Undibacterium sp. 5I1: one gene and its partner. The protein of the gene in region 1 interacts with the protein of each later gene in a pairwise test. Links are inferred from orthologs where the notes say so. Each region holds a gene or a part of one and is shown on either strand. Other genes may lie near its edges.

Region 1 (3,116 bases):
CTAACACAGTCACATCAGCACCCAGACGACGCCAGACGCTGCCCATTTCCAAACCGATTACACCGGCACCGATGACGCCCAGTTTTTTCGGTACTGCTGGCAACTCTAAGGCGCCAGTGTTGGACAGAATCAATTCTTCATCAAACTCCGCACCCGGCAAAGCACGTGCATTAGAACCCGTCGCCAGAACGATATGCTTGCCAACGATGCTCTCTTCTGTTTTACCTACGACTTTGATTTCATAGCCGCCTTCAACTGCCTTGGTAAAAGACCCGTGACCGTGGAAAAACGTTACTTTGTTCTTCTTAAAGAGATACACAATACCGTCATTATTTTGCTTAACGATGGTGTTCTTACGTGCCAGCATTTGGCCGATGTTAAGCGCCAGGCCTTTGACTTCGATACCATGATCTGCAAAGGAATGGCCGGCATGCTCATAATGCTCGGATGATTGCAGCAAAGCTTTGGAAGGAATGCAACCAACATTGGTGCAGGTGCCGCCTAATGCTGGCGTACCTTTATCAGTACTCCATGCATCGATACATGCGGTGGAAAAACCGAGCTGTGCTGCACGGATCGCTGCTATATAGCCGCCAGGGCCGCCGCCGATAACGACGACATCAAATTGTTTACTCATGAATATTTTCCTGATGTGTTCAGATTGTGTTCGCTCTATTTATTCTTCTTCCGGGATAAATATCCATGCAAGGATATAAGCCACCAGACCAGAACCAAAATAGAAAGTGAACATAACGAAAAGCAAACGCCAGATCCAGGATTCGACTCCGGTAAGTTTGCCAAGACCACCACAAATGCCACCTAGCCATTGATCTTTTCTGGACCGGCGGAACTGATTTAATTGATTGATCGTTTGATCAGTGCCAGACCATGATTGTTCAGCACTTTCATTCGACGCCAGCAACTTAGCCTTGGCTTGCGCGAATTCGGCATCAGTCAGTGCGCCCGACTGATGCAGTTCGTGCAGACGTTTGATTTCGTCAGCGAAGTTCATATTACAGATCTAGCAACAAGCGAGCTGGATCTTCCAATGCTTCTTTCATTGCGACCAAACCTAAAACTGCTTCGCGACCATCAATGATACGGTGGTCGTAAGACATCGCAAGATAGTTCATCGGGCGGATTACAATTTGACCATTTTCAACAACAGCACGGTCTTTAGTTGCATGCACACCTAAGATTGCGGATTGCGGTGGATTAATAATCGGTGTGGACAACATCGATCCAAAAGTACCACCGTTGGAGATGGAGAACGTACCGCCAGTCAAATCTTCCAGTGTCAGTTTGCCGTCTTTGGCTTTGGCACCAAATTCACCAATTTTCTTCTCAATCTCAGCAATCGACATTTGATCCGCATTACGCAAGATAGGTACTACTAAACCACGTGGGGAACCGACTGCAATACCGATATCAAAATAGCCGTGGTACACGATGTCATTGCCATCAACAGAAGCATTAATAACCGGATATTTTTTCAAAGCAGCAACGGCAGCTTTAACGAAGAAAGACATAAAACCCAGTTTAACGCCATGTTCTTTTTCAAATTTGTCTTTGTACTTATTGCGCAATTCCATAACTGGTGCCATGTTGACTTCATTGAAGGTCGTCAAAATCGCATTCATCGATTGAGATTGCAACAAGCGCTCTGCAATACGGGCGCGCAAACGGCTCATTGGCACGCGCTCTTCAGGGCGATCACCTAAGTTCATTGCCGGCGCATTGACTTGCTGCAAAGCTGGCTTGCTTGCAACTGGTGCTGCGATTGGCGCAACTACTGGTGCAGTCGCTGTAACGGCAGGTTTTGCAACTGCGGCTAAGGCGTCGCCTTTGGTAACGCGACCGTCTTTGCCTGTGCCATCAATTGCACTGGCAGACATATTGTTTTCAGACAAAATTTTTGCAGCAGCTGGCATTGCAACACCAGCAGATTTAGCAGCAAGACTATTGATTGCATCAGTTACTGGATCAGTTGTTAAAGCAACTGGGAGTGCGGTGACTTGGAGCGGACTAACCTTGGCAGATGCGTCAGTATCCAAAATAGCAATGATTTCACCAGCAACCACGGTACTACCGTCTGGTTTGATGATTTGAGTAATAATACCGGCCTCTGGTGCAGGTAACTCCAGAACAACTTTGTCCGTTTCTACATCAATCAAGTTCTCGTCACGTTCGACGGATTCACCAACTTTTTTATGCCATGTGAGCAAAGTTGCCTCTGCAACTGACTCGGATAATTGCGGTACTTTTACTTCGATAATTGCCATGTTTTTTCTCCGTTTCGGATATCTGTTGGGCGCAGCAGCTTCTGCTGCGCCACGGATCACTAATTGATTTATGCGTAATGAATACGCACAGTCAATACAAGATCGTTATTTAGTCAGGACGTAGCCTTTGAGTTTAGAAAATGCCGTATCCAGCAATGCTTTTTGTTGTGCGTAGTGCTTGTCGTAGTAACCTACAGCAGGCGATGCGCTAGCTGGACGACCGGCATATGCCAGTTTTTGACCTTCATCCAGACTTTCAAAAATATTGTGCTGAATCTGGAACCAAGGTCCCTGATTTTGCGGCTCATCTTGTGCCCAAACCAACTCAGCCAATTGTGGGAATTTTTTCAACTCAGCTGAGAAGCTCTTATGTGGGAACGGATATAACTGCTCCACACGGATAATCGCCGTATCAGTCTGACCACGCTCTTTACGTGCGTTGACCAGATCATAGTAAACCTTGCCTGAACAAGCGATCACACGCTTCACTTTTTTGGCATCGATCTTGTCATCCACTTCGCCAATCACTGTATGGAAACTACCTTTTGCTAATTCAGACAACGGAGAACCCGCATCTTTATTACGCAGCAAGGACTTCGGCGTCATGATGACCAAAGGCTTACGGAACTGACGGATCATCTGACGACGCAAGAGATGGAAAATTTGCGCAGCATTCGTCGGCTGAACCACTTGCATATTATTGTCAGCGCACAACTGTAAGAAGCGTTCAGGACGTGCAGATGAATGCTCTGGACCTTGGCCTTCGTAACCATGCGGCAACATCAGCACCAAACCAGAAGCACGACCCCATTTTACTTCACCGGAGCTGATGAA
Region 2 (3,247 bases), 200 kb from region 1 along the record:
TGTCATCAAAGCTAGCGTCGCCGCTTTGAAGAAATTTAAAGCCTTCAACGCCTCCTTGGATGGGAAGGGAGAAAACCTGATACTCAAACAGTATTACAACATCGGTTTTGCAGCTGATACGCCAAACGGATTGGTTGTTCCTGTGATCAAAAATGCAGACCAAAAAACTTTGTCGCAAATCGCTGTCGAGATGGGTGAGTTGTCTGCACAAGCGCGTGACGGCAAGCTGAAGCCAGCTGATATGCAAGGCGCTACTTTTACGATTTCGTCTTTGGGCGGGATTGGTGGTACGGCATTTACACCTATCATCAACGCACCGGAAGTCGCTATTTTGGGATTGTCTAAATCGACGATTAAACCAGTGTGGGACGGCAAGCAATTTATTCCACGCTTGATGTTGCCTTTATCCCTGTCCTACGATCATCGCGTCATTGATGGCGCAATGGCTGCCAAGTTCACCGCGTATTTAGCCGATGTTTTGGCTGATCTGCGTAAAACCTTGCTGTGAGCGGAGAAAATACATGAGCACAATTGAGGTCAAAGTACCTGATATCGGTGATTTTAAAGAAGTAGAAATTATCGAATTACTGGTTAAAGTGGGCGATACGATTAAGGTCGATCAATCCCTGATTACGGTCGAATCGGACAAAGCGAGTATGGAGATTCCCTCCACGCACGCCGGTGTCATCAAGGAATTAAAAATCAAAGTGGGCGACAAAGTAGCAGAAGGAAGTATGCTGCTGGTGTTGGAGGCAGCAGGTGCAGCAGAAGTTGCAGCGCCAGTAACCCAAGCCGCTCCTGCCACTCCAGCTGCTCCTGCAGCCGCTGTCAGCGCTCCAGTAATACCAACAGCACCATCAGCACCAACGGCGTCCAGCATCGTAGAAGTTAAAGTCCCAGACATTGGTGATTTTAAAGAAGTAGAAGTCATCGAATTGATGGTCAAAGTGGGTGACAGCATCAAAGTTGATCAATCACTGATCACGGTAGAGTCGGACAAAGCCAGTATGGAAATTCCATCCAGCCACGCTGGCGTGGTCAAAGAAATTAAAATCAAAGTCGGTGACAAAGTTGCCGAAGGTGCTTTGTTATTACTGGTAGAAGCCGCAGGCCAAGTGTCTAGCGCAAGTGCATCTGCGGCCGCGCCAGCATCAGTATCTGCACCAGTTGCTGCACAGGTGGCGTCCGCCGCCGCTCCTGTCGTCTCCGCCGTCCCCGCACCAATCGCATCCAGCTACACCGGTAAAGTGGATGTGGAATGCGACATGATGGTTTTAGGCGCAGGTCCCGGTGGTTATTCAGCCGCTTTCCGTTCTGCTGATCTTGGGATGAATACAGTGCTGGTAGAACGCTATGCAGCCCTTGGCGGTGTTTGCCTGAATGTCGGTTGTATTCCGTCCAAAGCCTTGCTGCACGTCGCCGCTGTGATTGATGAGACCGCCTCGATGGCAGTGCATGGCGTGACTTTTGCCAAACCTGTGATCGACATTGATAAATTGCGTGGCTACAAAGAAAGCGTCATCAAAAAAATGACGACAGGTTTGTCTGGCATGGCTAAAGCCCGCAAAGTCAATGTAGTACAAGGTACAGGTCAATTCGTCAGCCCGAATCATATTGAAGTCACTGCCGCTGATGGATCTAAGAAAACTGTTCAGTTCAAACAAGCCATCATTGCAGCTGGTTCGTCGGTGGTGAACTTACCCTTTGTTCCGGCTGATCCACGTATCGTTGATAGCACCGGCGCTTTGGAATTGCGTCAGGTGCCTAAACGTATGTTGGTAATTGGCGGCGGTATCATCGGCTTAGAAATGGCAACCGTGTATTCCACATTAGGCGCACGTATCGATGTCGTTGAAATGATGGACGGCCTGATGCAAGGCGCAGACCGCGACATGGTAAAGGTCTGGCAAAAGTTCAACGAAAAACGTTTCGACAATATCATGTTGAAAACAAAAACCGTTGCGGTTGAAGCGCTTCCAGAAGGTATCAAAGTCAGCTTTGAAGCAGCAGAGGCCGGCGTGGCTGCACCAGCGTCACAAATTTACGATCTGGTGTTGGTGGCAGTTGGCCGCAGTCCTAACGGTAAAAAAATCGCTGCCGATAAAGCAGGTGTTAGCGTCACCGACCGCGGCTTTATCAACGTGGATAAGCAAATGCGCACTAACGTTCCGCATATTTTTGCGATTGGCGATCTGGTCGGTCAGCCTATGCTGGCACACAAAGCGGTACATGAAGCGCATGTTGCTGCAGAAGCCGCCTCCGGTGAGAAAGCCTATTTTGATGCGAGCGTGATTCCTTCTGTTGCCTACACCGATCCAGAAATCGCCTGGGTCGGTATTACAGAAGACGAAGCTAAAGCTAAAGGCATTAAGCTTGAAAAAGGCCATTTCCCTTGGGCAGCCTCGGGCCGCGCAGTCGCCAATGGACGTGATGAAGGTTTTACCAAATTGTTATTTGATGCAGAAACCAAACGCATTGTAGGTGGCGGTATTGTTGGCACGCATGCAGGCGATATGATCGGCGAAATCGCATTGGCAATTGAAATGGGCGCAGATGCAGTTGATATCGGCAAAACGATACATCCGCATCCGACCTTGGGTGAGTCTATCGGGATGGCTGCCGAAGTCTACAAAGGCGTCTGTACTGATTTGCCGCCTATGCGCAAAAAGTAATTAGTTGTTATCAGTAGGACTTACGCAAAATCGCCCCGGCTGCGTTGTAGCTCCTAGCTGTGCTACAGTACTATCTTCGTCGCTACGCCTTGCCGGGACAATTTTGCGTAAGTCCTAATAGTTGAATTGGTCCAAAAAAGCTCTTGGTGCACGTTAGCACCAAGAGCTTTTTTTCGTGCTTAAACTTGCTATTTGGGTGTTGATATCGGGCAGGATTTAATCACATTTATTATTCCCATAGAATATACTCACCATCAGTATGTTTTAATCGTCCAAATAATATTTGGACAATAAGACATGGCGGATTCAGCTACGAAGAGCAACGGGAGGTAAGTTTTAGGGGGAGTATATCCAAATTATAAAAAACCTCAAACGGCGTTCGATAGCCGAGGCATTTCCTAGGGCGATGATTGAGTTGATTGACTGCCCGTTGCAACTGGGCTTGAGTGATTTCCTTGAAGTTGGTGTTCTTTGGAAAGTAGTATCGTAATAAGCCGTTCGTGTTCTCGTTGAGCCCCCGCTCCCAGGAATGATACGGATGAGCGAAGTACACTTGGGCTTGCAGATGTGCTGCG

The links.
Region 2: the proteins of odhB (region 1) and lpdA interact in binary tests that used the Escherichia coli proteins (3 or more experiments, as listed by UniProt). The link is inferred for Undibacterium sp. 5I1 from one-to-one orthologs.

Annotation. Positions count from the first base shown.
Region 1 is NZ_JAVIWI010000001.1:1,502,093-1,505,208, forward strand. What follows is about bases 149-2,937. They hold odhB (2-oxoglutarate dehydrogenase complex dihydrolipoyllysine-residue succinyltransferase), read right to left. Parts: upstream 2,283-2,937; coding sequence 1,014-2,282; downstream 149-1,013. Other genes in these bases: lpdA (dihydrolipoyl dehydrogenase), read right to left, coding at 149-637; RGU72_RS06720 (PspC domain-containing protein), read right to left, coding at 677-1,012; RGU72_RS06730 (2-oxoglutarate dehydrogenase E1 component), read right to left, coding at 2,388-2,937. Also shown: more of lpdA, read right to left, coding at 1-148; more of RGU72_RS06730, read right to left, coding at 2,938-3,116. UniProt on the Escherichia coli protein: E2 component of the 2-oxoglutarate dehydrogenase (OGDH) complex which catalyzes the second step in the conversion of 2-oxoglutarate to succinyl-CoA and CO(2).
Region 2 is NZ_JAVIWI010000001.1:1,703,638-1,706,884, reverse strand. What follows is about bases 177-3,096. They hold lpdA (dihydrolipoyl dehydrogenase), read left to right. Parts: upstream 177-521; coding sequence 522-2,672; downstream 2,673-3,096. Other genes in these bases: RGU72_RS07605 (IS30 family transposase), read right to left, coding at 2,983-3,096; aceF (dihydrolipoyllysine-residue acetyltransferase), read left to right, coding at 177-508. Outside these bases: more of aceF, read left to right, coding at 1-176; more of RGU72_RS07605, read right to left, coding at 3,097-3,247. UniProt on the Escherichia coli protein: Lipoamide dehydrogenase is a component of the glycine cleavage system as well as of the alpha-ketoacid dehydrogenase complexes.